3 regions of the Thermosinus thermophiluss DSM 23256 genome follow, and region 2 is predicted to be linked to each of the others. Evidence: riboswitches for the same ligand, from Rfam matches in the RefSeq annotation. Region 2 holds a riboswitch; each other region holds the start of a gene.

Region 1 (9,866 bases), on a different contig from region 2:
TTTTGGGGTTAAGTGGTACTGGGAAAGTGAAGCCGAGCGGGACTATGAAAACCGATATTTATCGTTTTAAAGCTATTGATTTTCAGGGTAGACACGAGTTTTTGGCAGGAGGAGAAGAGAGTTATGGTTATGAATGCATGGCAGGGGTTTCGCCCCGGACGGTGGACAGAGACAATCGATGTCCGCGACTTTATTCAGCACAACTATACTCCCTATACAGGGGACGGTGCCTTTCTTACTGGCCCTACGGCGCGGACGGCCAAGCTGTGGGACAAATGCTGCCGCCTACTGGCCGCTGAGCGCGCCGCCGGCGGCGTGCTCGCCGTCGATACCGAAAAGGTTTCCACTATCACGGCGCATGCGCCGGGATATATCGACCGCGACCTTGAGAAAATCGTTGGTCTGCAGACCGATGCGCCGCTTAAGCGCGGCGTCATTGTCAGCGGTGGCATCCGCATGGCCGAGCAGGCCTGCGAGGCCTATGGCTACCGCCTTAATCCGGCCATATCGGCTATTTATCACGAGCACCGCGTAACCCACAATACCGCCGTTTTTCGCGCTTATACCGAAGAAATGAAACAGGCGAGAAGGGTAGGCATTATCACGGGTCTGCCTGACGCCTATGGACGGGGCCGCATCATCGGCGACTACCGTCGGGTAGCCCTGTACGGCACGGACCGCCTGATCGCGGCCAAACAGGCCGACCTTGGCCGACTGGCGGCAATGCCGATGACGGAAGAAGTTATCCGGCTCCGCGAGGAGGTCGCCATGCAAATCGCCGCCTTAGAGGATATGGCCAAAATGGCCGCCGCCTACGGTTTTGACATTACCCGCCCGGCGGCCGACGCCGGCGAAGCGGTGCAGTGGCTGTATTTCGGCTACCTGGCCGCCATTAAGGAGCAAAACGGCGCCGCCATGTCCCTGGGACGCGTGTCGACGTTTCTTGACATTTACCTGGAACGGGACCTGGCTGCCGGCCGCATCAGCGAAGAGGAGGCGCAGGAGCTGATTGACCAGTTGGTGATTAAACTGCGGCTAGCCCGGCAGCTGCGCACTCCTGAATATAACGAGCTGTTTGCCGGCGACCCGCTGTGGGTAACGGAGGCCATCGGCGGCATGGGCCTGGATGGCCGGACGCTGGTCACCCGCACTTCTTTCCGCATCCTGCAAACACTGTATAATCTGGGACCGGCGCCTGAGCCCAACCTGACGGTGCTGTGGTCAACACAGCTGCCCGACGGCTTTAAGCGGTTTTGTACCCAGGTATCGCTGGACACGAGCGCCATTCAGTATGAAAACGACGACGTGATGCGCCCGGTCTATGGCGACGATTATGCCATCGCCTGTTGCGTCTCGGCCATGAAAGTGGGTAAGCAGATGCAGTTCTTCGGCGCCCGGGCTAATCTGGCCAAGGCGCTGCTTTACGCCATCAACGGCGGCCGCGATGAAGTAACCGGCGAACAGGTGGGACCGGCCTTGCCGCTGCCGCAGGGCGAATATCTCGATTACGACGAGGTGCGGCAAAACTTTTCCCGCGTCCTCGCCTGGCTGGCCGGTCTGTATGTCAATACCATGAACCTTATCCACTATATGCACGACAAATACGCCTACGAGAGCGCGCAGATGGCGCTCCATGATACGGAAGTCGGGCGGCTGATGGCCTTCGGCGCGGCCGGCTTGTCGGTGGTGGCCGACGGCTTGAGCGCCATCCGCTACGGCAAAGTAAAAGCGCTGCGCGACGAGCGGGGTCTGGCTGTGGACTTCGTCGCTGACGGCGACTTCCCCTATTTCGGCAATGACGACGACCGGGTAGACGCCATCGCCGCCGAGGTGTGCGCCGAATTTAGCGCCAGACTGAAGGAACATGCCGCCTATCGGGGGGCTCAGCATACTCTGTCCATACTCACCATTACCTCTAATGTGGTTTACGGCCAAAAAACGGGAACCACGCCCGACGGCCGCAAAGCCGGCGAGCCCTTTGCTCCTGGCGCCAACCCCATGCATGGGCGCGACCGCCGCGGAGCGCTGGCCGCCCTCCGGTCGATTACCAAACTGTCATACGACGACTGCCAGGACGGTATTTCGTACACTTTCTCCGTCTTGCCACCCGCTTTAGGCAAAACGGCGGCGGCACGGCGGGACAACCTGGTGGGCATCCTCGACGCCTATGCCGCGCAGGGAGGACATCATATTAATGTCAATGTCTTGGACCGCCGTGTCCTGGAGGATGCCATAGCTCATCCTGAACATTATCCCCATCTCACCATCCGCGTCTCGGGGTATGCCGTTCACTTTACGAAACTGTCGCCCCGGCAGCAACGCGAAGTGCTGGAGCGCACCTTCTATGAAAGGCTGTAAGGAGAGATTTATGCCGCTCGGCCTTTGCCACTCCTGTGAACCCTGCGGTACCGTCGACGGACAGGGCATTCGCTATGTCCTGTTTCTCGCCGGCTGCGCCTTGCGCTGTAAATTCTGTCACAACCCCGACACGTGGCAGCCGACCGGCCGGCCGGTCACCCTTGACGCGGTGCTGTCCGACCTGGCCCGGTATGAGGCGTTTTACCGGTTTTCCGGCGGCGGGGTGACGGTGAGCGGCGGCGAGCCGCTGCTACAGGCCGAGTTTGTGGCCGCTCTGTTTCGCGCCTGCCGCCGGCAGGGCATTCATACCACTTTGGACACGGCCGGCTTTGCTTCACCGGAAAAAATGGCGATGGTGCTTCCCTATACTGACGCCGTGCTGTTTAGCATTAAAGCGGCGCTTGCCGACAAGCATGTCTGGCTTACCGGGAGATCGCCCGGACCGATTGGCGAAAACCTGCGGACGGCAGTCGGTTGCGCACCGGTGACGGTGCGGTATGTCGTCATTCCCGGTTTAACCGACACGGCGGCGGATTTTGCGGCGTTGGCCGATCTGCTGCATGGCCTGCCGCGGCCCGTTTCCGTGGAACTATTACCCTACCACACTCTTGGCCGGGCCAAATGGGAAGGCCTTGGCCGCCGCTATCCCCTGGCCGGCGTACCCGCTGCCCGGCGCGAACAGATGCTGGCCGCGCGGGCAGCCCTGACGGCGCAAGGAATCAGGGTAATCGAGGCAGAATATTAGCATGATAACTTATTAACCGTCGGAGGTATTCATGCTTGCCCAATTATTCCTCGGTTTGTCCACCTTTATCACCGGGATCGTCCTCGTGGCCATCGGCACCGATTTTGGCCGCATCATTAACGTCACCGTCGGCGTCATTGCCGGGTCGGTGTTTATCCTCCTCGGCATGGCCCGGCTGAAATACGTCTGGGTCAACTGGCGGGACAGGGAGAGATAGAAGCCTTGCCAATAGCGGCTGGATGGTCTAAAATATATAGGTTAACGCTAGCATGAAAAGTGGAGGGGAACCGGAGGACGCGGAGAGGGATAATTTTGGCTTTAGCGCGATGAATATCGCGCCTCTGCGTTCTCAGTGGTTAAAAATTTTTTCATGCTTTGTGGCGCCATTTATTGGCATGATTATCTTTGCAGTAAGGTGGAGTTTACATGAGCACCAATTTGGAAGTAGGTATCGTCGGGCTGCCTAATGTCGGCAAGAGCACCTTGTTCAACGCTATTACCAAGGCAGGGGCGGAAGCGGCCAACTACCCCTTCTGCACCATCGAACCCAACGTGGGCGTGGTGGAAGTGCCGGACGAGCGGCTGGGGAAGCTGGCGGCGATGTATAAGCCGCGCAAGACGACGCCCACGGCCATGCGATTTGTCGACATCGCCGGGCTGGTGAAGGGCGCATCCCAGGGTGAGGGGCTGGGCAACAAGTTTCTGTCCCATATCCGCCAGGTCGATGCCGTGGCCCAGGTGGTACGCTGCTTTGCCGATGCTAACATTACCCATGTCGAAGGGGCGCTCAACCCCTTGCGCGATATCGAGATTATCAACACCGAACTGTGTCTTGCCGACCTGGAGACGGTGGAAAAAAGATTTGAACGCACTCAAAAAATGGCCAAAGCCGGCGATAAAAAAGCCCAGAGCGAGTTTGCCGTCCTTGAGCGCCTGCGCGCAGGGCTGGGTGAGGGGCAGCCGGCGCGGCGACTGGGCTTAAGCGAAGAAGAGCAGGCCCTGGTGCGCGATCTCAATCTGCTTACTCTTAAACCGGTGCTATTTGTCGCCAATGTGAGCGAAGACGATGTAGCCGATCCGGACGCCAACCCGTATGTGCAGGTGGTGAAACAGTATGCCGCCGGGGAAGGGGCGGAAGTGATCGCCGTCTCGGCCAAACTCGAGGCGGAAATTGCCGAGCTGTCCGACGAGGAAGCCAAGCAGTTTCTCGCCGAGCTGGGCCTCGTTGAATCGGGACTGGACAAGCTCATCAAGGCCGGTTATAAGCTTTTGGGTCTGATTACCTTTTTCACCGCCGGCGAGCAGGAAGTGCGGGCTTGGACCATCCGGCAGGGTACCAAGGCGCCGCAGGCGGCCGGCAAAATTCATAGCGACATTGAGCGCGGCTTTATCCGGGCCGAAGTCGTGTCCTATCCTGACCTCGTTGCCGCCGGCAGCTACGGCGCGGCCCGGGAAAAGGGCCTTATCCGCCTGGAAGGCAAAGACTACGTGATGCAAGACGGCGACGTGGTCTATTTCCGGTTCAACGTGTAAGCATGAAGAAGCGCAACACCGCCATTTCCCGGGTAATATTCCTTAACTGAATTGCCAATCTTAAACAGGGGAAAGACAAAGACTTCCTGGTGCAGAATTAAATCTGCGAACAGGAAGTCTTTGTCATAAGGTGCCGGTCAGGAAACAATGCCCCGGTTACGCCAGCGGGGGATATTGATCGGTTAAGAGAGTTGGAGCGGTGGATCGGCGCTGCGGTTGCTAACCCCCAAGCGGCGGCCGGACCGGTCTGTGGCGCCAACTGGGACTAAATTCTCCCAAATATGACTTATTTCTCCAAAAATAGGACTAAATTCCTCAAAATAGGACTTATTTCCCTAAAAGAGACTTGTCAAGACCCAACGACTATAGTATGATAAAAATTAAAGAAAGGTGGAATCGACATATTTTGATATGCAAAATTTGGGCAAACCCGGTGAAAGCCGGGGACGCAAAGCCATGGGTCTAAGGACATTAGGTGTCTATGATCGCCAGGTTGCCAATTAGCATTAGGGCTAATTGTTGTATATATGCAATGATGATGCGACTATAAGCTGGTTGGCAGGCGGAAAGCCTGCTTTTTTGCTGTTTTTCCGTAGGCAACCTGGTATCTATGTTTCTCTGTTGGTTGGCGTACAAGTTTTGCGGGGAGGGAAACGTAATGACAGGGGCAGGCGGAAACGGCAGCTTAGAGACGGTAATCAGCATTGCCGACCGCGATATTTATGATGCGGACGGCGTATTACTGGTGGCCAAAGGCAAAAAAATAACGCCGCAGATCTATCAGCGGCTGCTAGAGCGTAAAGTAGTGCTTAAGCGACAGGGGGGCGAGTTTACGTCCCCCCCCCCCCCCCGCAGAACGCAAGATGGGGAGCAAGTGGTTGCTGCAGTAGCTAAGCTAACCGCAGCCATCCCTGGGTTGGACCAGGAACTGATCGCGGCGGCGGCGGCGCGGGTAGGCGAGCTTATCGAAAATGGCCGCCAAAGCTTTTGGAGTATTCACTTGAAAACGCTGGTCGGGTATGCAGGCTGGGTTTATTCCCATTCTTTGAATGTGGCGCTGCTGGCGGTCATGATTGGCGAAAAACTGGGGCTGGCCAGGCAGGCCGGGCAGGCGGTCTGCCTTGGCGCGCTGCTACACGACGTCGGCATGGTACTGGTGCCGCCCGAGGCCATCAACCGTGCTGATCCACTGCGACCGGAGGAGGTGCTAATGGTAAAGCAACACCCCCGCGTCGGCTGCGACATGCTCCGGCCGCTGGCACTGGAAGACGCGGTTTTGACCGTCGTTGGCCAGCATCATGAGCGCTGCGACGGCAGCGGTTATCCGGCCGGGATAAGGGGCGGCGAAATCAGTTTGCTGGCAAGCATCGTCGCAGTCGCCGATACATTTGACCTTTATACGTCGGGGCGGGAATCCCGAACCGGGCTGGAGCCGCATCAGGCGCTTGAAGCAATAAAAAGCGAGCAGCACCTGTTTTGGCCGGAGGTAGTGGCGGGGCTGGAAGCAGTCCTACGGCCTGCCTGGCAAAATGCGTCGGGCGGGTAAATAAGCCGCTTGACAACCGAACCTTAAAAATTAAGGAAGGCGAGTTGGGTGGACATAAAAAGAAGGCTTTGGTTTACTGACGGCTGCGCCGTCTTAACCAAAGCCTTCTTAAATTATTGGTATTATGCTTTCGCCGTCTGCGGTGATTGGTCTTTGTCAGCTACCGGCGTGTAAGTAAGCAAGCTGACGCTGACAAATACAATCATGTTAACCACCAGGGCCACGAACCCGGCATTAAGATTCAAGCCGGCAATGGCGAAGGGATCCATTTTGTTGAGAATTAAAGCGAACACAATAACTTCGCCGACAATAAGGCCGGTATATGCTCCTATCTTGGTAGCCTTCTTCCAGAACATTCCCAGGACAATCATGGGGAAGAACTGGGTTACGCCGGAGTAGCCGGTAAGCAGGAGATTGACAAGCATATTAGGTTTGTAGATAGCCAGGTACAAAGCTATGGCCGTAAGGATAAGGACGACTACCCGGGCTAATTGGCCCATTTTTTCCGGGCTGGTGTCTTTGCCAATTGTTTTACCGTAAATATTACGGGTAAACAGCATGGACGTAGATAGCAGCAGGTCGGCCGCCGGGATCATGCAGGCCAGGGCGCCGGCGCCGCCAACGAGGCCTAACGCCCACCCGGGGAATACTTTTTGGACAATGGTCATAAAGGCCATATCCGGCGTTTTCAGCGGCGGCGTAATGACCAGCAGGGCGGTAAAGCCAATCAGCATGGGGAAAATCAGGCAGTACTGATAGAGCGGCAGGTATACGGCGTTGTGCCGCAAGACATCGGGGTTCTTGGCGCTGAAGCTGTTGGCCGAAAAATGGGGCCACATATAAAAGCCCAAGCTGGTCACCACGAGGGTGGACATTACCCAGCTGACATCGAGGTTTTTGGTCCCGCCCGGCAAGGCGAGAAAACCCGGTTTGGCCGCGTCAAGCGCCTCAAACATGCCGCCGACGCTGCCGAAGTAATGGATAGGCAGATACAGCCCAAAAAAGACGACAGCAACCATCATGACAACGTCTTTGATAATGGCTGTCGCGGCTACGCCCCGCAGGCCGCTGACATAGACAAAGGTCGCCACCATGGTAAAGGCAATGAGCATTGCCGGCACGCGGGTAATCTGGCCATAGGAACAAGTTTCAATGATGAGTCCCAACCCGGTAAGCTGCAGCTGCAGATAAGGCAAGAGAAACGCGACGCCGATGCAGGCGGTCAGAATGCCCAGGGGTCTGCTCTTATATAGATGTTCCACCAAATCCGGCTGGGTCATCAGGCCGTATTTGCGGCCCAGCGGCGAAATGGCGGGCAATAGGTAGTAGCCTACCAGATAAGCCAGGGCGCCATAACCGAGGATGTAAAATGTGGGGCCGCCGCGGGCATAGGCCCAGCCGCTGGCGCCAAGAAAGGCAAATGCGGTGTATATTTCACCCGCCATAATGAACCAGTTGAGCCACCGGCCGAAGTTGCGGCCGCCAACCGCCCATTGTTCCAGGTTCATTTTTTGTTTCATCCCAGGAATCATGCCGACAATTGTTGCGACAATAACAAAAGTGAAGATGACAACAAGCGCAAGTACTTCGTTTGACATACAACACCAACCTTTCGCCGGTTATTTAGATTAAACATCCGCGTCGTCTTTGTTTTTATCGAGGCGATAAAGGGCGCTTATGCACAAAAAAGCGACGATAATTCCGGCAATCAGCCAGAAGGCCAAAAACGGCAACCCTAATACAAAAGGCTTTACTCTGTTAACGAACGGAATCATACCAATAGTCCAGATAAACGGAATCAATGTTAAAATCACTTTTACCGGATTCATGCCTAAATCTCCTTTCCTATTTTATTGGTAACAGCCGCAGCGATGCGTTTTGTCCACCTAACCGGCTTGAGGCCGCACCGGATTTATGGCTGACCTGTTCCAATTTCCGGATCACCCCTGATATTATTCAGATATCTAAATATATTGCCTTGTATATTTTTTATTCCAAATAGTACTAAAATCCTGCCGCTGCTTGTTAATTTTGAACAAATTACATCTAAGAATTAGACTAAAAAATACAACTGTTAAACTAAAGTCCCTGCTTAATAGGCACAGATTTACTACAGGAAAACTTTCGCCGCTGCCGCTTAGGCAGTCATCCTCCCGTTTATGGCGCCGGCAAATCCGGTCCTGCTAAAAAGAGCGGGCGCTTTTTAAAACTGCTATGATATGAGCACGCGCGGATAAATAAAAGGGCACCACAGAACGCCCTTGATTACGCTGCAGGATAATGGTATAATATATCAGTCTAGGACATGGCCTAGACGCAGGTTTCAATTTTAGATTGCAAACCTTCCCTGCCCCTACGGGGGCCACTAGTCCATAGGAGGAGGTGATTTTCGTGAGAAAATACGAAGTCATGTTCATTGTGAAGCCGCTCGACGAAGAAGCGACCGCTGCGGTAATTGCCAAGTTTGAGAACCTCATTAAAAACAACGGCGGCAACATTGAGAAAATCGACCGTTGGGGCAAGCGGCGCCTGGCCTACCCGGTGAAAGACTTCACCGAGGGCTTCTACTGCGTCATTTATTTCGACGCCGAGCCCAAAGCCGTGTTCGAGCTTGAGCGCGTAATGAAGATTACGGACGAGATTTTGCGTCATATGGTTATTAAAGAAGACGAATAGGCCAGGAGGATTTGCCATGAATAAGGTTATCTTAGTCGGTCGTCTCGCCCAGGACCCGGAAGTTCGCTATACGCAAACAGGCAAAGCGGTAGCGTCGTTTAACCTCGCCGTTAACCGCTATGTTAGCCAGGGACAACAGCAGACCGATTTTATTCCCATTGTCGCGTGGGAACGACTGGCCGAAACTTGTGGAAATAACCTTACCAAAGGACAGCGGATTTTGGTAGAAGGGCGCTTGCAAATCCGCTCCTATGAAACTCCTGACGGCCAAAAACGGCGGGTTGCCGAGGTCGTCGCCCTGAGCATCGAGTTTCTGGAGCGCAAGCAAACGGCTGCTGCCGGCGGTGGCAGCGGTTCCTTCGACGTGTCGTCCATTGGCAGCGACGTCTTCCCTCCTGAAGAGGAAATACCATTTTAAAGGGAGGTAAAGGTTAGGTGAAACGCGAACGAGGCAGAAAACCGAAGAAAAAGGTTTGCAGTTTCTGCGTTGACAAGATAGAACGTGTTGACTACAAAGATGTGCCCAGACTGCGCCGGTTTATCACCGAGCGGGGCAAAATCCTGCCGCGCCGCATCTCGGGCAACTGCGCCAGACATCAACGTCAACTCACACTTGCCATTAAACGCGCGCGTAATATGGCCCTCCTGCCGTTTACGGCGGAATAAGACCAAAGAGCCGGGAATTTTTCTCCGGCTCTTTTGTTTTTACCGGTCCAAGCTGCGCTACCTAGCTGCGGCCGGCAGGGATTTTCTTGATTTACGGGAAATATCAGATAACATGCCTATTTGCCGGAGGTGCACAATGTCTGACTTAGCCATAATCAGCCTGATACTTAATATTGCCGTCCTTGCCCTGCTCCTCCTGCTGCTTCTTCGCAGTGGTCGGACCGCCGAACTGGCCCCCTTTGAAAAAGCTCTCGACCGGCTGGAGCGCATCCTGCGGGCCGAAGCGGCGCAAAACCGGAGTGAAGCAGCCGAAACCGCCCGTATGCTGCGGGAAGAATTGGT
Region 2 (9,866 bases):
CTACGACGGCTGCGATGGCTTTTGCCCCGGCATTAGGCCTCTACTTAACCAGTCATTTCAGTTTTTCCGTTTTATTTTTGGTATCTGCTTTTATCGTGACGATAGCCGCTGGGTTGGCCCTCAGCATTGGTTACCGGCACATTAACGCCGCTAACGCCAAAACGGTTCTGCTGGAAAAGGTGGCGCTGCGGCCGGCGTTGGTGATCTTCTTTGTGACCATGACCTATGGTGCGATCGTAGCTTTTTTGGCGCTCTATGCTGCCCAGCAGGGCATTGGCAATATCGGCCCCTTTTTCACCGCTTATGCCACCGCTTTGGCGGTAGCCCGGCCGCTCGCCGGACGGCTTGCCGACCGGCGCGGGTTCGATATTGTCGTCATTCCCGGGCTGGTTTTGGTTATGGTAGCCATGTTCTTGCTCTACCTGGCGCAGGGTTTGGCCTGGTTCTTAGCGGCAGGCATCGTGTACGGCGCAGGTTTTGGCGCGGTGCAGCCCGGTTTGCAAGCCATGGCGGTCCTGCAGGCGCCGCCAAACCGGCGGGGGGCGGCCAACGCTACTTTTTTTATTGGCTTTGATCTTGGCATTGGCTTCAGCTCGGTGATCTGGGGCTTGGTATCCCAGCTAACCGGTTATAAGACCATGTATCTATGGACCATGGCCCCGGCCTTATTGGCCTTATCCGTATACATTGTCTTTGGGCGCCGGACGAGCCAGTTAACTCAGTGATCATTATTGTCGCCGCGCAAGGATAGCGGGGACCGCACGGGGAAACATAAAACAGAAGTTTAAATGGGGGGGTACGTATATGTTAGCTTTAAACTCGAAAAAAAATAAATTCTTTGTATTGTTTTCCGAAAGCGCCAGACTGGCCCAAAAGGGCGCCTATATCCTCCATGACGCCCTGATCCGGCCGGAAAGTCTGCCGGAAAAGGTCAAACAGGTTTTTGACCTGGAACATGAGGCGGACGAACTTAACGATGAAATTCTTGACAATCTGCACCAGACCTTTATTACCCCACTGGACAGAGAAGATATTTTCGCCCTTACCAATCAATTGGACGATATTGTCGACTATGTCGAGGACATTGTGGAGCGGATGGCCCTTTTTCGCGTTAGCAAGCCAACCGGCGGTGCCATTGAGCTCGGCAAGCTGCTCGTGTTGTGCACCGACGAATTAGTTTCAGTCTTCGATTTACTGGCCAATATCAAGGGTAATCGGGAAAAAATACTGGATCTTACGAAAAATATTGTTGAAATGGAAGAAAAGGGCGACCATATCTATCGCGAAGAAGTCGCACGTCTTTTTATCGGCAATGTTGACCCTATCGATATTATTAAGTGGAAAGAAATACTGGAATTGCAAGAGGATGCCCTTGACCACTGTGAACGGATTGCCGACCAGTTAAAAGGCGTCTTGATGAAGTACGCTTGATAAAAGTTGTAAGCATGGCGTGGGCCAAACCCAAGCAATCTTACCTGAGATGCAGGCTGCAGTTTAAAATGCAGCCTGCGTTTTTTTAGGATAAATAAAATCAATAATTAAAATGTTTATTATCGACAAAATCAATGGTATGATTAAGAGGGGGAAAAATTATGGATATACGCCATTTGGAATATTTTGTGGAAGTTGCCCGGCACAAAAGCTTTAGTAAGGCAGCCCAGGCCGCATATGTCTCACAGTCGACAATCAGCAAAATGATAAAAGATTTGGAAACCGAGCTTGGGGTGGTCCTCTTTAACCGCAATTCCAAATATGTCGAGCTGACTGACGCGGGAGAAATACTGTTTTCTCAGGCGCAGCATGTTGTGTCGCTGTTTCAGAATATTACTGCCGAATTCGAAAGCATGGTTAAGCTGGAAAAGGGCAAAGTCAGTATTGGCCTCCCGCCGATAACGGGGGCTACGGCCTTTGCGGAGCTGCTCGGCGAATTCCGGCGGACCTATCCCAATATTGATATTGTCCTGTTTGAGTATGGTTCGAAAAAAGTTGAACTTGCCATCCAGGACGGGTCGCTCGATATCGGTGTAATATGCAGTCCGAGCAATAATGAAAACTACGAAGTGATCGAATTTACGCAAGATCCTTTGCGGGTCATCATGCATCCTAACCATCCCTTGAGCCAGTATCCGGAGGTCGACTTTGCCCTTCTCGCTGACGAGGCCTTTGTCTTATACCGTGAAGACTTTAGTCTTCATGACGCAATTATCGACCGCTGCCGTCTTGCCGGGTTTCAGCCGAATGTTATTTTCGAGACGTCCCAACGGGAATTGATGACCCAAATTGTTGCCGCCAATCTTGGCATTGCCCTCTTGCCCAGCAAAATTTGCGAGCAGTTGGACCCTAAAACCATTGTTGCGGTTCCGCTGGCCGACCCGCAGCTCTTTCTCCAAATGTCGATCATTTGGAACAAGCGGCGCTATCTGTCCCATGCCGCCCGCTTGTGGTTAACTTTTGTCCGGAACCATTTGGCAAAGAGCGGGGACTTGACTTGACTAACGGTGCACCTATTTATAAAATAAAATGAGTAATAGCCTACCTTTTGGAACTAAATATTGGGCAAACCCGTCGAAAGGCGGGGACGCAAAGCTATAGGGTCTAAGGACTTCTTGTCTATGATTGCCAGCTGCCGGTTAAGGAATTAACTGATTTTATTTAGGCAGCATTAGTCTGCCTTTTTTATTTTTGCAAAAAACAAAGAGGAGGCGGCATATGACGAACCTACTTTCCCGGTTTCCGATGAGGACTAAACTACTATTGATCTTCGCTCTGGTTGCGCTGGTTCCGCTGGTAGTTCTAAGCAGCATCACTTCCTACCAGACTTATCAGAAAGACGTGCAGAGTACATATGAGGACAATAAGCGGATGGCGGCAGCTTTGGCCGGTGAAACTGAAAGCATGATCCAGTCCTTGATTGATGTTTTGCGGCTAATAAGTCAGACCCCGCAACTTATGAGCATGGATCCGGCGCAACAAGTTCCGCTGTTAAAGCTGGTTAAACAGCAATATGCTGATTTCACCAATGTTTATGTGGCCGATGCGACCGGACGCCAGATTGCCCGCGATGCGGGCGAGCCTGTCAACATCGCCGACAGGGCTTATTTCCAGGCAATAATGAAGGGGGCGCCGGTAGCCGTAAGCGATGCCTTAATTTCTAAATTAACCGGACGGCCTACCGTAATTATTGGCGTTCCGGTGAAGAATTCCCAAGGGGAAGTGGTAGGCGCCGTGTGTGCTACCGTCGATCTGGGGAGACTTGATGCCAAAGCCCGGGCGATCAAACCGGGCGAAACCGGATATGCCTTTATTACTGACAACACGGGCAGGCTGATTTCACACCCGGTAAAGAATTTTGTCGACAGCCTTAAGAATGTCAGCGATTTGCCGCCGGTAAAAGAGGCCGTTGCCAAGACAACCGGCTTTATCACCTATGAATTTGAAGGTGAAAAGAAACTGGCCGGCTATGCTTTTGTTCCCAGCACCGGCTGGGGCGTAATTATTCAGCTGCCGGAAAAGGAAGCATTAGCCGGCGCCCGCCGTCAGCTCTTGGTATCGGGTGCAATGGTAGGGGCAGTGACACTGGTGATCATCGTTATCGCCATGACCGTTGCCCGGTCGGTTGCCCGGCCAATCGGCCAGGTAGTGGAATTTACCCGCGCGGTGGCCCAAGGGGATTTTACGCAGAAGCTGCCGGTGACCGGCCGTGACGAAACTGCCCAGTTGGCTATAGCCTTTAACACCATGACTGACCAGTTGAAAGAACTGGTAAAGAAGATAAATGCCAATGCCGAGCATTTAGCCGCTTCAAGCGAAGAGCTTACGGCCAGTGCCGACCAGTCTTCGCAGGCAGCCGGCCAGGTAGCCGCTTCCATCACTGGTGTGGCTAAAGGCGCTGAACGGCAGCTGGCTGAGCTGGAAAGTACCACAGCGGTGTTGCAGGAGATGTCGGCGAGTATTCAGCAGGTGGCGGATAATGCCAATCTGGTTGCGCGTCAGGCGGACCAGGCGGCCGGTAAGGCCCAAAACGGCAGCAGTCTGGTAGACCAGGCGGTCGGCCAGATGGCGCAGATTGAGCAGACCGTAGCCGCATCCGCCCAGGCGGTCACCAGTCTTGGTAACCGGTCCGACCAGATCGGCCAAATTGTGGATACTATCGCCGGCATTGCTAGTCAGACAAACCTGCTGGCCCTGAATGCCGCCATTGAGGCGGCGCGCGCCGGGGATGCGGGCCGCGGTTTTGCCGTTGTTGCCGAGGAAATAAGAAAACTGGCTGAACAGTCGCAGGAAGCGGCTAAACGGATTGCCGCTTTGATTAGCGAAGTCCAGGGAGAGACGGAAAAAGCGGTAGTGGCGATGGAAAGCGGAAACCAGGCCGTCAGGATGGGGGCGGAAGTCGTCAATACCGCCGGCCAGACCTTCCGGGAAATTGTTAGTTTGGTTACAAGAATATCTAGCCAAATCAAAGAAATTACCGTGGCTATTGACCAGCTCGCTGCCGGCAGTCAGCAGATTGTGGGGGCGGTTGCGCACCTTAATGAGCTAGGCAAAGAGACGGCCGCAGAAGCGCAGACCGTGTCGGCGGCGACGGAAGAACAGTTGGCGTCGGCGGAAGAAATCGCATCCGCCAGCCAGGCGCTTGCCAGGTTGGCCCAGGAGTTTCAGCAGTCTGTCAGTGTCTTTCGGGTTTAAAAACCCTGAACTGCTTTACCACTTCGGACATCGGTCAGCCTGGGCAATCGGAATTTTTTCAGCAGGAAACCCGCAAAGGAGATAGAAAGTTACGAACAGACGCTGCCAGAGCAGCGTCTGTTCGTTTTATGGTCAATAATGACGAGAAACCGTTCTTTATTCTTTGCACCAGTTCAGGTTCCAGAAAGAGGGGCAAACTCAGGGCCGGGCCGCGAGCAGCAGGACGAGGGCTGTTACCGCCTACCAAGGTTTTCACGTATTCATCAGGGTTCAGGCCGGAAGGATAAATTAAGTCACAAAGGTATTGACGGGGTAAAAGTATTTTATTACAATAAAAATATATTTAAATATTTAAATATGATGATAAAAAAGGGGTTCGATTTTATGCTCCAGTATATTGCCGATTATCTTACGTACCGGGTTTTTCAACTCGCGCCCGGCAGCAAGCTGGCCGACGCCACTAATTTTTTCATCTACGATACCATGAAAATATTCTTCATGCTGGCCGTGATTGTCTTCGTTGTGGCGATTATCCGCACCTACTTCTCGCCGGAGCGAACAAGACAAATCCTCAGCCATAAGCGGGAATTTTTCGGTAACATCTCCGCCGCGCTGCTAGGCATAGTTACGCCCTTCTGTTCGTGTTCGGCGGTTCCGTTATTTATCGGTTTTCTTGAGTCGGGAGTGCCGCTGGGGGTAACGTTTTCCTTTCTGATTTCGTCGCCGATGGTGAATGAGATCGCGGTAGTCCTTTTATGGGGCATGTTTGGCTGGCAGATTGCCGCCATTTACATGCTTTCCGGCATAACGGTCGCGATTATCGCCGGAGTAGTAATTGGTAAACTGAACCTGGAGCACCTGGTAGAGGAATACGTGTTGCAAATGAAAGCGGGGCAGGGGCAGACGACGGCTGCCAGTGTCGCTTTTCGCGAGCGGGTGGACTATGCTTGGGGCTATACCGGCGAATTATTGCGCAAGATTTGGCCCTATGTGGTTGTCGCCATTGCTATCGGCGGTTTCATTCACGGTTATGTGCCTGAGGACTTTTTAGTGCAATACGCGGGGAAGGACAACTGGTTTGCCGTCCCGCTGGCCGTAGTCATCGGCGTACCCCTTTACTCCAATGCCGCCGGCACCATCCCCATTGTCTACGCGCTGGTAGAAAAGGGCATGAGCATTGGGACGGTGCTGGCCTTCATGATGTCGGTGACGGCGCTGAGTCTGCCGGAGATGATTATTCTCCGCAACGTGCTCAAGCCGAAGCTCATCGCCGTTTTTGTCGGCATTATGACAGTGACCATCATCTTTACCGGATACCTGTTTAATGCAATTCTATAATAGGAGGGACAATTAAATGAGCAGCAAAAAACGCGTCCTATTTTTATGCACCCACAATTCGGCGCGGTCGCACCATAGTTTTCCCGACCCGTCGGCTTTGACCGGCGCTGACGCGGAGATAATGGCCGGCGTGGCTAGGGTACGAGACCAAATCAAACAATGGATTGTCGATACCTTCGGCAGGGAAGAGTAAGGAGGCGTCAGGCAAAGCGCCGCCAAAGCAGATGGCCTAGATACAACAAGGTCAACAGTACCGGTTGGTGGACGAGATAGATGAAGAGCGAATGCCTGCCGAGCGTTGCCAGCCACACGACTCGAGGGGGACCGGGTATTCGGCTCAATTTTCCTTTGTATAATGTCCGGCCAAGGGCGGTTCCTAGCAGGAAGACTCCGGTCCAGGGAAAGATTGGATAATAGTCCAACGAGGTAAAGTTTTTCGGCATGATGCCAAAGGGCAGGAAAAAGGAATGGGAAACGGCATTTGTTTTGGCCAGCTGCCCTAAAGCCAGAAAAACGAAAGCAAGGAATGTCACGATAGCGGGGTGAACCCGCCGCAGGCAATGCCCCAGCACCATGCTGACGCCCAGCAAATGTAAAATACCGAAACGGATATAGGTCTGGGGATTATACAGGTAGGTTATAGCCGTAAGGACCATGCCCCATGTGAAAACAGCCACCGCTCGCCGTAGCGGGCGGCGGCCGAGAACGGTGCTTATGCCGGACAGAAGCATAAACAGCAGGGCCGATGAACGGCCGACCCAGAACCAAAAACCGCTCAGGTATTCCAGTTTGGCGCCATAGAAATCTTTTAGATCTACAACAAGGTGGAACACGACCATGAGGACAATGGCCAGGCCCCTTAGGACGTCAATCTCCCAAATCCTGTCGCTAGTCATAACATCCCCCAAAACCGAAACTGGGCCGCTAAAGAGCGGTCCATTCTTTTTTCGCTTCTTTTTGCCCGATACCTCCAGGCCGCCCCTTACTCCTTTTACTTTTCCCACCTCGGTATGGCCTATGATAAAACCTATGATAAAAAGTGAAGAGTCTATCTTAGGCGGTTGTTAATATGATATAGTGAAGGGCAGTATAGGTCTAACAAAAAGGAGGCCTTTACATGGCAAAATGTTATGTGCTCGATACGAACGTGCTGCTCCATTCGCCTAATGCACTGTTCGCTTTCAACGAGCACACCGTCATCATTCCCGAGGTGGTCATCGAAGAACTTGACCGGTTTAAGAAAGAAGCAACCGAACGGGGGGCTAATAGCCGCCATGTCAGCCGTATCATTGATAACCTGCGGGAAAAAGGCAACTTGCTGGAAGGCGTTCCTCTCAATGATTACGGCGGTATCTTACGGCTGGAAAGCAACCATACCAACACTGAGCTGCCCGTCTACTGGGACCGTGACAAGGCCGATAACCGTATCCTCCAGGTTTGTAAAGGGCTTAGCGAAGCGAATAATCACACAGTTTTGGTTAGCCGTGACACCAATATGCGGGTGAAGGCTTCCATCCTCCAAATACAGGCCGAAGATTTCCGTAACGACAAAGTAGCAAGCATTGAGCACCAGTATACCGGCCGGGCGGTCGTATACACGTCGAGTAGCGTAATCAATGAGTTTCACCGCGATGACATCAACTGCCTCGATCCCGCTGACCTTGCCGTTTATGATGAAGGCTACGGCCGACTCGTCCCGCCGGACCTGGTTACGAATCAGTTTTTGCTTATTCGCTCCACCGATAACGATCGCCACACGGCCTTAGGCCGGTTTGACGGAGAGAAGGTAGTGCACCTGCGTTATCGAAACCGTAATCCTTTTGGGATTACGCCCCGCAATATCGGTCAGATTTTTATGCAGGAATGCCTGATGATGAGCGCCGAGGAGGCGCCGCTGGTCATTATCAAGGGCCCGGCCGGTACGGCCAAGACTTTTTACTCCCTGGCCGTCGGCCTGTATAAACATTTGGACGTGCGGCCCCGCGAGTATCATCGCATTCTTATTTGCCGGCCCAATACGATGATGGACGAAGGCATAGGTTTTCTTCCTGGCACCGAGGCGGAGAAAATTGAGCCTTACATGCGGTCAATCAAGGACAATCTCTTTACCCTGGTGGCCGGCAATACAATCACGGAAGAGAAAGACATCGCCCAAGCCGAAGAAACGGTTAACATGCTCTTTGACAAGCGCATCATTCAAACTGAGGCCTTAGCCTATCAGCGCGGGCGGTCGCTGCAAAAATACTGGGTAATTTTCGATGAAATGCAAAATGCCACCCCCCGCCAGGCTAAAGCGGTGCTGACCCGTCCCGGTTTGGGGACAAAGATGATCCTTCTCGGCGATCCTGCCCAGATAGATAATCCTCTCCTCGACAGCCAGTCTAACGGCCTAAGCTACGCCAGTGAAAAAATGCTGGGCTCCAAACTTTGTTTCCAGGTAACACTGCTGCCGGACGAATGTGAACGCTCGCCGTTGGCGGCTGAAGCGGCCGTGCGGCTATAGGCGGATACCGAACTCCTGCCAAAAGCGGGAGTTTTTTTGTTGGATTTTTGGGCAATTGTGGCAAAACCATCTCTGTAATACCTTTACGCGCGGCCGGCGCCGGTGGTATTATTAAAACATATATCTATTAATATTAAATATTGGTAAAAATACGACATTTACCAGTTGTATATTTGACGGCTGCCCGCTCAGCCGGCCCAGAGGGAGGGAAAATATGATCGGTTGTACCAAATTACTGTGCGGCACGGCGACGGTGTCCGATATCGTAAAGTATGGACGGCGCGCGCACAATTTGCCGCCGCAGATGCTGCAGTTTTCGTCTGATGCTACTCCTATCGTCGTCTGGAATATGACTAACCGCTGCAACCTGTCGTGCCAGCACTGCTACATCAGCGCTGAGGATCGGGAGTACGCCGGTGAATTAACGACGGAAGAGGCAAAAGCATTCATCGACGACTTGGCGGCCATGAAGGTGCCGGTACTGCTTTTTTCCGGCGGGGAACCACTGGTACGGTCCGACCTGTTTGAGCTGGGGGCCTATGCCCGCGACCGCGGCATTCGTCCGGTTATTTCTACCAACGGCACGCTGATTACGCCGCCGGTAGCCGAGCGGATCCGAACCACAGGCTTTCAGTACGTCGGTGTCAGTCTCGACGGCAACGCGGAAGTCCATGACCGTTTCCGCGGCCGCAAGGACGCTTTTGCCGAAACAATCGCCGGCATTCGCAATTCGCTTGCCGCCGGCAATAAAACCGGCATTCGCTTTACGGTCAATAAGCTCAATTACCATACTCTGCCCGAGGTGCTTGACCTTGTGGAGCGGGAAAAAATCCCCCGCTTTTGCTTGTACCACCTGGTTTACGCCGGCCGCGGCCGGTGGATGGCCGACCTTGACATCTCGGCTGAACAGAAGCGGCAGTTGATTGAGTTCTTAATTGAAAAGACGCAGGACTTCCACCGCCGCGGCGTGGAAACCGAGATTTTAACAACCGATAATCATGCCGACGGCATCTATATTCTCCAATATTTTGAACGCCACCAGCCCGAGCGGGTCAACGAGGTGCGCCAATTACTGGAAATGCATGGCGGTTGTTCGGCCGGGCAGAAAATGGCCAATGTGGATCCCCAGGGCTATGTGCATGCTTGCCAATTTTGGGGCCATAAGTCGCTGGGCAATGTGCGGGAAAGGCCGTTCAGCCAGATCTGGCAGCACACCCAGGACGAGTTTCTGCTCAAACTGCGTGATAAAAGCAGCCATGTCGAAGGGCGCTGCGGCGAGTGCCGCTACAAGCGTCTGTGCGGCGGCTGCCGCATCCGGGCGGAGGCGGCAACCGGCAAT
Region 3 (9,866 bases), on a different contig from region 2:
CAATAAGGGGGCGCAGGTCATGCTGCAGTTTGTCAAGCGCCCTGGTTAATTGGCCGATCTCGTCCTCACGGCGGAGGAACTTTTCCGGTACTGCCCTGGTGAAGTCGCCGTCGGCAATGACGCTTAAGTGGTCGACCGCCAGCTTCAGCGGGACAGCAATGCTCCGGGCGATGAAGACCGTCAGGGCCAGGGCGATGGCGAGCACCAGCGCGGAAACCACCAGCAGCACCCGGTTTAGACCGGCTACCTTATCCAGCACTTCATCTTCCGGGGCGTTAATGGCGACTGACCAGCCGGTGCTCTTGACCGGGGCAAAGGCAACATATTTCTTTTGTCCTTGATAGGTGTAGACACCTACGCCTTCCTCGCCTTTGGCCATCCGGGAGATGATAGCCGCCAGTCCGGCCAGCTCTTGATTAGTCTTGGCCTCTTCGATGAAATTTACCTGTTTAAGAACAAGTTCTTGATCTTTATGGCCGATCGTTTTACCGGTACTATCGACCGCGAAGGCATAGCCAGTTTGGGCATAGGAAAGGCTGCCCACGGTCTTGGCAAAATGGGCGCCGTCAACGATGCCGAAGACCACACCGGTTATCTCGCCGCTAGCATAGTGGCGGACCGGGGCGGCCACGCCAAACATGACCGAGTTGTCTACTTTGCTGACCAATGTACTGGATATATATGTTTTGCCGGCCAGCGCCTGCTTGAAGTAGTCCCGGTCGGCAAGGTCGGCGGTCCTGCCGTCCGGATAAAAGGCCTTGCCGGACTTGTCGATGAGACCCATGCGTTTAAAGCCCAGTTTTTCTGCCTGTTGCAGTTCCGCAGCCAAAACAGCGAGTTTTTCTTCTAAAGTAGCTTCCCGGTCGCCGGCTTTGCCGCGGACGACATTGCGCGCCGCCACGTTTTCCACTATATATTTGAGGGTATCAATGCGATTGTCCTGCATGGCCGTATATTGTTTGACCACTTTCAGCATGCCATCTTCGGCTTCGGCTTTTACCGCCTCGCCGGCGCGGTTGGTACTGACCAACCAGAGCGCCAGACACCCTGCCAGCACGACCAGGCCAAAAAACAGGGTCATCTTTGTCAGTAGGCTTTTCATGTTTATGCGCAAGAATTTCATAAACATATCCTTTCCCCTAACCGCGGCCGCTCCCCGGGCGGCGGCCAGGATAACGCCTCCTTCGCTGAATTTGTTGGCTTTGAATAGTTTACCATCCGTTTGCTAGCTAGGTCCCCAAAAGACATAGTATGTTTTACTTTTATCACCGCCCCTTTTTCAAAATAAAAAATCCTTCTATACGGCTAAAGGTATAGAAGGACCCGCCGCAATCATGCAACCGGCTGCCATAGAATAACTGCTATTCCTTAGGCCCGTGGCTTTGCGTCCCTGCCTTTCGACAGGTTTGCCTTTGGATAATTGCTTTAAGATAATCGCTATTAAAGTAATTGCCATAAATTAACTTAGACTATTATTAAATATGTTGTCAAGCCTTTTTAATACTTTTTTTAGATGGCTGGGTCGGCGGCACGAGCCCGTCTGTTTATTTCTGGAGGCTTGGTGCTAAAGTTATTATGGCATATTGTCGGTTCGCCCGGTGAGCCAGTCCAGAGAGACATCAAAATAGTCAGCAATAGCAACAACAACATCGAGCGGCGGAATACGGTCGCCTAGCTCCCACCGGCTTACGGTTTGTTTAGATACATTGAAGATTCTGCCGAACTGCTCAGCCGTCAGGTTGTGTTTTTGGCGCAGTTGCCGTAACCTGACACAAAAAATTTCGTGTAGAAACATAAAAACCCCCTTGCGAGTCACCGAAAAGGTGACTATAATTTAAGAAGGTAAAAAAATTGTAAAATGGTGCTGATTGGTGCGATTTGTAGGGCGGCGGTTTTGAAAAGACGGGCGACGTAGCCGCTGCTTGAATAATCAGATCAACTAAAATAAGTTCAATAACGTGGTTGGTAAAGTCCTTTTCGGAATTTGCCAGCCAAGTGCTTACCTGCACGAATTTAAAAGTTGGAAAATTATAAATTTTAAATCGAAATATCAATTGTCGTTGATAAAGGCAAACCCGGTGAAAGCCGGGGACGCAAAGCTACGGGCCTAAATTCGTGGTTAGAATATGGCAGCCGGGTTGCCAAGTCGACAGGTATTAGTATGACTATTTTGCGTGGTAATGGCTGCTTTGAGGCAGCCGTTTTTTTGTGTGCGCCCGGCATGGGCTTGTCTATAGGGTGAAAGGCAGGCAATATAGCGCCAGGCGAAGGGAGAGGGTAAATTGCTGGTAGGTAATGATGACAATAAGTTATGGTTGGGTTTAGACGATGCTGGCGCCTGGCTGGAGGACCTACTTGCTGACAAGACCCGGATAGGTCACGGTATTGACAGCCCGCGAGAAGTCTTTTTGTCTGCGGTTATAAAAGCATTGGTCAATGCCCTGGAAGCCCGAGATCGTTACATTTACCGTCATTCCGCCGGGGTGGCGGTTCTGGCCGGGAAAATTGCCAGCAAGCTTGTCTGGTCGGAGAAAGAAGCGTATTATATTGAGCTTGCCTCGCTTCTTCATGATATTGGCAAGATTGGCATGCCTGACGCGGTTTTGGGCAAGCCTGGCTCCCTGACGCCGGAAGAGTGGGAATTAATGAGGCGGCATCCGGATATTGGAGCAGATATTATCGCCGACATCCCGGGCATGGTGTCGGTAGCCGATATTGTCCGTCATCACCATGAGCGATGGGATGGCCGCGGCTATCCTGCCGGCCTGGCTGGAGCAGCCATTCCGCTGGGGGCGCGCATTGTGGCGGTGGCGGATAGTTTCCAGGCTATGGTTTCGGATCGGCCTTACCGGGCCAGGCGCTCAGCGATACAGGCGATGCAGGAAATCAAGGCTGCTGCCGGCAGCCAGTTCGATCCGGCAGTAGTAGAAGCATTTATCGATGTTTTTAATGAATATTGCGATCATAAAAAACAGGCAACAGGAGGTTAATCTGGATATGGACAAGGTTCGCGTTTTGGTGGTTGATGATTCGCCGTTTATTCACCGGGCTGTCGCCAGGGCCTTTAAGAACGAGGAAAAATTTGAACTTGTCGGGTCGGCTTACAATGGCAAGGAAGGCAGTGCAATGTATTTTGACCTTAAACCGGATGTGGTCATTATGGATATAACCATGCCGGTTATGGATGGGCTGGCGGCTGCCCAAGAAATTTTGGGCAAAGATAACCAGGCCAGGATTATCTTTCAGAGCGCCATGGGTGATGATGAACTGGTTAAAAAGGCCAGAGAAATGGGTGTCAAAGAGTTTATCCAAAAACCGTTCAAAGACGATGAGTTGAAAAATATTATCAGCGCGCTTGTGTAAAGTTGTTAGCCGGAAGGGAGTGGGGCTTTTTGGACCAGTTGGGAAAAAATATAGTGACGGGCTGGTTGCCGGCGGTACGGCGGGTGTTGTGCGAGATGGCAGGCCTGGACATAACGGCAGCCAATTGTTTGCCGCAAAATGATATATTTAGTTCGGCGGGGTTGGCGGTAATTATTGGGGTTACCGGGAAGGCCCCGGGGCGGATTATCCTGGATATGTCTGAGGCGACAGCACGCAAACTGAGTGCTGCTATTAACGGCGAAGATGACCTTGACGATGAGCTTATTATGGATACAGTTGCCGAACTGGGCAATATTTTGTCCGGGCATATCATTACTTGGTTAAACAATAGGCGGGCCGGGTTAGGCCTTATGCTGACTCCTCCGGGAGTGTTTGTCGGCAAGGACCTTAAGATTGTCACGCCTAAGCTGGAGGCGCAAATCATTGTTGTTGACACTCCGGCTGGGCACATTGTCTTGAGCATTGGTTTTGAAAGGGGGATTGAACAGTGGACGTGAAACTAGTCGCCCCCTTTGTCGAAGGCGTAGCGAATATTTTGCCGCAATTCGGGTTTACCCAGGTTCGCCGCGGAAAGTTGGCCTTGAAGGACAAGCTTATCGTTACCATGGACGTTAATGTGCTTATTGGCCTGAATATGGACTTGCATGGGAATGTCGCCTATGCGATGGATGAAGCGACCGCCAAAAAGGTAGCATCGCGCATGATGATGGGTATGCCGGTGGACGAATTAAATGAGTTGGCCCAGAGTGCCGTGGCTGAGCTGGCTAATATGGTTGCTGCCCAAGCTGTGACCATATTGGAAGGGATCGGTAAGCGGGTTAATATTTCGCCGCCGACGCTGGTTATGGGGAAGAATGTTACCGTTAGAATGAGCCGGGTAAAAACACTGGTTGTGGAAATGATTACCGAGGATGGAACAATCGAAATCAATATCGGGCTGGAGGTCTAAAAAGGCTCGCGGGGAAAGGAGGCTGTGGACTTGTCGGTACTTGACATACTGAGCAAAAAAGCGAGGCGGCGCCAGGTGGTGTCTCATCCCGTAAAATCCGAAAGTCCCGAAGTTCGTGCAGCTTATATTGAAGCCGTTACCTGGGCGTTTACGTTGACTTCCATATATGGGGATCGTATGATGGAACGTCTGGACGAACTGAGCGCTTACCTGCGCGAAACTGTCCCAGACAAGGTCAAAATCGGCAATTTTATCGTGCGGGAAGAAGACGTGGATAGTGTTATTAGCCGGCTGGGCGGCAGCGGCAACAGCAGGAAAGTAGCAGCCTTGCTCTTATTCGATTTGTATTTGCTCGCGTTTTCTTCTGGCAAAGCAGTACCGGCAATGCAGGAATTGGCAGACCTTTTGAGTGATGCACTGAATATGCCTGAAGACGGACGACGGTTGTTGGCTTATGCCGCAGCGCGAGCGGCAGACGGGGCGGATCCCAGGCCGGCCATCCTGCAAATAGCCTGCAGTGGTGCGGACTATTGGGATGGTAGCGGCGAAATATTGAACTATATCATCAACTATTATTCGCCGCGCACCGTTTTGCGCGAATATGCGGCAGCCATTTATGGAAGCCGGGCGTGGCATTGCCTGAAGAACGGCCTTTGGGAAAAAGCGCTGGCTGATTTTAATTCTGCTCTGGCGTTAGAACCACGCAACCGCCTGTGGCTGATGGGGCGGGGGTGCAGTTACGCCGAAGCCGGTCAATATCCCCAGGCAATCCTGGATTATTCGCAAGTTTTGCAGCATAATGCAACCGACGCGCTGGCCTATTATTACCGGGCTGGCGCTTATGAGCGGATGGGGGCTTTGGAAGAAGCGCTGTCCGATATTGATAAGGCTATACAATTAAGCGGCAAGGACTACAAGTTTTATCAGCTGGCCGGGGACATCCAGGCTCGGCGGGAGCACTATGCCGATGCTGCCCGTTTTTATGAGTTGGCGCTTGCTAGCGGGGGAGTTACCGGCGAAATTTATAATTCTCTGGCTTATGCTTACTTTCATCAGGGACAAGTCATTGAGGCGATAAGCAAGGTTAATAAAGCGATCGAGACTGAGCCGGATAATCCGGAATGGCTGGACAGCCGGGCCGAGTTTTATCTGAGCATGGAAGACTATGACCAGGTATTGGCCGACTGTGCAAGCGCGCTGCGGTTAGACCCGGAAATATGCCGGCCGTACTATTTGCAGGGTATTGCCTATGAAAAGCTGGGGAATGCGGATGAAGCAGTCCGGTGCTACCAAAAGTTTATTGAGCTGGCGGAGGAAGGACATCCCGACCTGGCTGCCGTGCAGGACAAACTGGCGGGATTGACTCAGAGTTTTTAAAGGGAGGGGTTGGCTACGGAAAAAGCTCTTGCCGCCAAGACGGTCGCCGTTATTAACCAAAAAGGAGGGGTAGGCAAGACTACCAGCACCGTGAATATTGGCGCTGGCTTAAGCAGGTTGGGGGCAAGGGTGTTGTTGATCGACCTGGACCCCCAGGCGAATTTGACTGCCGCTGTGGGGCAAAATGCCGGCGGCCGGTGCATCGCCGATTTGTTTCAGGGCGGACTGACCTGGGAAGAACTGCTGGCCAGGATAAACGATAATTCCTTGGCAGTAGTACCGTCAAGCGTACGCTTAGCCAGCGCCGAGGTGGACTTTGCGACGGTTCCGTCGCGGGAGGGGTTGTTGCGGAAACATTTGGCCGCGGTCTCAGACCGGTTTGACTTTATCCTGATTGATTGTCCGCCAGCGCTGGGGTTTTTGACAATAAACGCGCTGGTGGCCGCCAGCGGGGTGCTATTGCCTGTCCTTCCCGAGTTTTTATCATTGCAGGGAGTGAGCGGGATAGCTGAAGTAATCCGGGTCATCGGCAAGCGTTTTAACCCCGGTCTGGATATAACCGGGATATTAATCAACCGCTTTGACCGGCGTAAATCGCTCCACCGGGAAGTGCAGCAGCGGTTGAAAGAGCGTTTTGACAGCCGCGTTTTTGAGCAGACGGTCAGGGACAACGTTGCCGTGGCGGAAGCGCCCGGTTATGGTCTTGATATTTTTACCTATAGACCGGACAGTGTCGGCGCTAAAGACTATCAGGCGGTCTGTCAGGAGTTTATTAGGCGGTGTTCCCGGCAATGACCAAGAAAAAACGTCGTCCATGCCTGCCAAGCGTGCCAGACTGGCCAGGCAATGTTGTCGGGGCGGGCTGCGATAACAGTAACATAGGTCTTACCGAGGAAACAACTGACCGGTTATTGGCCGTGGCTGGACCGCAGCTAGCTGCGCAGCCGGACTGGGAGAAACTTAAACGGCTTGCCGGTGACCTGGGCAATGCGCTGGACATTCTGACCAGGATGGCATGGCGGGATGGGAGCGGTAGCAGGATGGCGCCGGTCGGCGACGGAGTCCAGCAAGCAGTTAAGATGGCAGCGGAAGTTATCGGCCGGGCGCAGCAGGAAATTGCCCAGTTCCTGCTGCAGGCCGGCGTAATTGATAGCGGCCTGGCTTTAGGTTCGGCGTGCCATAATGCGGACGGTCTAATTGTAAAAGCCGGCGGTCTGCCAATATTTATCGAAAACAGATATATCCTGGAAATTGCTAAAAAATCGGACCGGGATGTTATTAATTTCCGGGGCCGGAGTTTTATCCACCACCGCGGAAAAATGACCGAGACCTTCAGGCTGGCGGAAATACTAGCGGCAAGTTGTCAGGGAAGTCCAGACGAGGCGACAACTCTGACCGTTCTCTTTGTTCTGCTTGAAAATACGCCGGTAGCCTTGATCGTTGACGAAGTAATTGGCCGGGAACGGGTAATGTATACTGTTTTGCCGGAATACCTGCGATCGGCGCCGGGAATAACCGGCGCGGCGGTAAGCAGTAAGGGCGAAGTCTTGCTGATAATTGATGTAGATGGCTGTTTTGTCAATACATAAAATTAATTAGGAGGATTGGACAATGGAAAAAAAGTTGGCACGACCCGTATCTATGGTGCAATCCCGGGAGGTAAGCGGAGAAACTGTTGGCGACAGCGAGGTGCAGCAAAAGCGGGCAGCGGCTAAAAGACGCGCGCAGGAGAAGGCGCGGGCGCGGACGCTTGCCAAACAGCAGCAGCTGGCGGAACGTATTGCTACGGCTACCGAACAGCTGGCCGCAGGGCTTGAAGAGGCCGGCAACGCTGCGGCCGAGTTAGGCGCTACGGTGGCGCAGATTACCCAGGGGGCAGAACAAGCTTCGGCTGCGGCCGACGAGTCCAGGGCGGCAATAACCCAGATCGAAAGGGCGGCCATCGCCGGTGAAGACCGGGCCAAGCGCTGTCTGGACATGGCAAATAACCTGCAGGATTTGCTCCGCAGTACCGGCATGGATATCAACCGGCTTATTGACGGGGTTAAGGCTGCCGCCAACAGTAATATGGAATCAACCCGGCTGGTCAGCGAGCTGGAGAACCAGTCGCGGGAGATAGGCAATATTGTGGAAGCGGTTGTGCGTATCGCCGACCAGACCAACCTGCTGGCGCTTAATGCCGCCATCGAAGCGGCGCGGGCCGGCGAACACGGCCGGGGGTTTGCCGTAGTCGCCGATGAGGTGCGGAACCTTGCGGAAATATCGGAAAAATCGGCGAGGGACATTCAGCAGCTGGTCCAGGAGATTCGGGATAATGTTCAGATCGTGGTCCGCGACGTGGAAGAAGCGGCGAAAGCCAGTAATGATCAGGTGGAAAAAGCGAAAAAGATCACTTCTGACCTTGCGGTGATTGACCGCGATACGAGTGAAGTCCAAAAAGGGATCGAGGAAGTAGCGCAAAATGCCCAAAATGCTGTTGCCGGCACCAAGAAGTTTTTGGAATTTGCCGAACAGGTAGCCGCGGCTGCCGCCGAGCAGTCAGCGGCGGCGGAAGAGATCGCCAAGTCGACTGCCGAACAGAGCCGGGCTTTTGACGAGATGAACGTGGGCGCCAATGATTTGGCGGAAATGGCCGAACAGCTAAAAACTTCGACCGATACTCAAAAGTCCTCGGAAGAGGTGGCCGCCGCCGCTGAGCAGCTGTCAGCAAACGTGGAAGAAGCCAGCAATGCGGCGCAGCAGATTATGGCAGCCATCGAACAGCTGGCCAAAGGGGCCAGGGTTCAGGCCGAAATGGCGGCGAAAAGCGCTGAACTGGGCCAGCAGCTGTCGGCGGCGGCTCTGCAGATGAAAACGCGTGCCGGCGAATCGACCAAACGGGTTGGGGAACTGAAAAAATTGCTGGCGGCCAACAAGATTGGCGTTGATGAACTGATCGCCGGGATTTCCGGCGCGTTCGAGGCCAGCATGGTATCGGCCCGCAATATAAAACAACTGGAAGATACCACCCGGAGAATCGACAAGATTGTCGACGCTATCGTTAATGTCACTATTCAGACCAATATGCTTGCCGTCAACGGCTCGATCGAAGCGGCCAGAGCGGGCGAGTACGGCCGGGGCTTTTCGGTGGTGGCCGGTGATATCCGGACGCTGGCCAACGAATCAGCCGATAACGCCGATAAAATCAAAGACCTGGTCCGCAATATCCAGGCGCAGATCCAGAAGGTTACCGAAGACATTGAGACATCGGCAAGAGTGGCTGCCGAAGAAGTGGAAAAGGCCAAGAAATGCACGGAAAACCTGGTCTTGATTGAAAGCGACATGGAAAAAGTGATGACTATTGTCAGCGAAGTCGAAACAGGGGCGCAAGAATCGTTGACCGCACTGGAGCAGGCGGCCAAAGGGGTCGATCAGATTGCGGCAGCGGCCGAACAGGCGGAAAAAGCGGTACAGGAAGCTGAGGCTGCGGCTAAAGAACAAGCGAAAGGCATGCGGGAGCTGGCGGAAGCCATCGAAGAAATTGCCGGTCTGGCCGATGAGCTACAGACAATGTAGCATATAAAGAGGTGAAACAAAATGGCGGACAGTTTGCAAAAGGAAAGATCGGCGTTTGATGAGCGTCAGCTAGTCACATTTTTTCTCGGGCGGGAAGAGTTCGGCACCGATATTATGAAAGTCCGGGAAATTGTGCGCCTGCCCAGTGTTACGCAAATTCCCCAGGCTCCATATTATGTAAAGGGCATTGCCAACCTGCGTGGGACGATACTCCCGGTGATTGACGGGCGCTCGCTGCTGGGAGTGGACTGTCAGACGCAAGACGAGAGTACGCGGGTGCTTGTTGTTGATGTCAATGGTTCGATTACTGGTATTATTGTTGACCGAGTATCGGAAGTCGCCAGGGTGTCCGGCAGTGTGATCGAGGCGCCGCCGCCGGTCTTGCGCGGCAGTGTTGATGCCGGCGGTATTAGTGGTGTTGTAAAGCTTAATGATGGCCGGCGCATTATCATGGTCTTGGACATGGACAGCTTGTTAGACCTTCGGTTCATGCAAACAGGAGGAGCAGCTTCCGCCGCTGCGGGAGTTGCCGGTTCGGAGGTCAGAATGGCGGCTGAGGCCAGAGAAATGGACGAGGACCAGCTGGTGACCTTTACGCTGG

What was found. Region 2 has a riboswitch for cyclic di-GMP ahead of BLQ99_RS09030 (methyl-accepting chemotaxis protein). Riboswitches for the same ligand answer to the same signal wherever they lie in the genome.
Region 1: it holds a riboswitch for cyclic di-GMP, as region 2 does, so the genes downstream of both, BLQ99_RS07615 (HD-GYP domain-containing protein) here and BLQ99_RS09030 (methyl-accepting chemotaxis protein) in region 2, are expected to answer to the same signal.
Region 3: it holds a riboswitch for cyclic di-GMP, as region 2 does, so the genes downstream of both, BLQ99_RS05045 (HD-GYP domain-containing protein) here and BLQ99_RS09030 (methyl-accepting chemotaxis protein) in region 2, are expected to answer to the same signal.

What each region holds. Positions count from the first base shown of each region.
Region 1 covers NZ_FNBU01000010.1:56,261-66,126, reverse strand. Annotated here, with positions in the region: gene pflB (formate C-acetyltransferase) at 124-2,358, shown strand; gene pflA (pyruvate formate-lyase-activating protein) at 2,345-3,103, shown strand; gene BLQ99_RS07625 (hypothetical protein) at 3,135-3,320, shown strand; gene ychF (redox-regulated ATPase YchF) at 3,530-4,636, shown strand; cyclic di-GMP riboswitch class I at 5,050-5,137, shown strand; gene BLQ99_RS07615 (HD-GYP domain-containing protein) at 5,295-6,182, shown strand; gene BLQ99_RS07610 (sodium:solute symporter family protein) at 6,305-7,780, opposite strand; gene BLQ99_RS07605 (DUF3311 domain-containing protein) at 7,811-8,011, opposite strand; gene rpsF (30S ribosomal protein S6) at 8,574-8,858, shown strand; gene BLQ99_RS07595 (single-stranded DNA-binding protein) at 8,875-9,276, shown strand; gene rpsR (30S ribosomal protein S18) at 9,294-9,524, shown strand; gene BLQ99_RS07585 (DNA recombination protein RmuC) at 9,661-9,866, shown strand, end outside.
Region 2 covers NZ_FNBU01000013.1:48,299-58,164, forward strand. Annotated here, with positions in the region: gene BLQ99_RS09015 (MFS transporter) at 1-725, shown strand, start outside; gene BLQ99_RS09020 (DUF47 domain-containing protein) at 805-1,431, shown strand; gene BLQ99_RS09025 (LysR family transcriptional regulator) at 1,593-2,492, shown strand; cyclic di-GMP riboswitch class I at 2,546-2,631, shown strand; gene BLQ99_RS09030 (methyl-accepting chemotaxis protein) at 2,710-4,686, shown strand; gene BLQ99_RS09035 (permease) at 5,071-6,024, shown strand; gene BLQ99_RS14940 (low molecular weight phosphatase family protein) at 6,041-6,217, shown strand; gene BLQ99_RS09040 (heparan-alpha-glucosaminide N-acetyltransferase) at 6,225-6,920, opposite strand; gene BLQ99_RS09045 (PhoH family protein) at 7,142-8,527, shown strand; gene BLQ99_RS09050 (radical SAM/SPASM domain-containing protein) at 8,742-9,866, shown strand, end outside.
Region 3 covers NZ_FNBU01000006.1:20,011-29,876, forward strand. Annotated here, with positions in the region: gene BLQ99_RS05035 (methyl-accepting chemotaxis protein) at 1-1,129, opposite strand, end outside; cyclic di-GMP riboswitch class I at 1,333-1,421, opposite strand; gene BLQ99_RS05040 (helix-turn-helix domain-containing protein) at 1,574-1,795, opposite strand; cyclic di-GMP riboswitch class I at 2,059-2,146, shown strand; gene BLQ99_RS05045 (HD-GYP domain-containing protein) at 2,283-2,990, shown strand; gene BLQ99_RS05050 (response regulator) at 2,998-3,363, shown strand; gene BLQ99_RS05055 (chemotaxis protein CheX) at 3,393-3,881, shown strand; gene BLQ99_RS05060 (chemotaxis protein CheX) at 3,872-4,333, shown strand; gene BLQ99_RS05065 (tetratricopeptide repeat protein) at 4,364-5,710, shown strand; gene BLQ99_RS05070 (ParA family protein) at 5,720-6,505, shown strand; gene BLQ99_RS05075 (chemotaxis protein CheW) at 6,502-7,299, shown strand; gene BLQ99_RS05080 (methyl-accepting chemotaxis protein) at 7,322-9,265, shown strand; gene BLQ99_RS05085 (chemotaxis protein CheW) at 9,287-9,866, shown strand, end outside.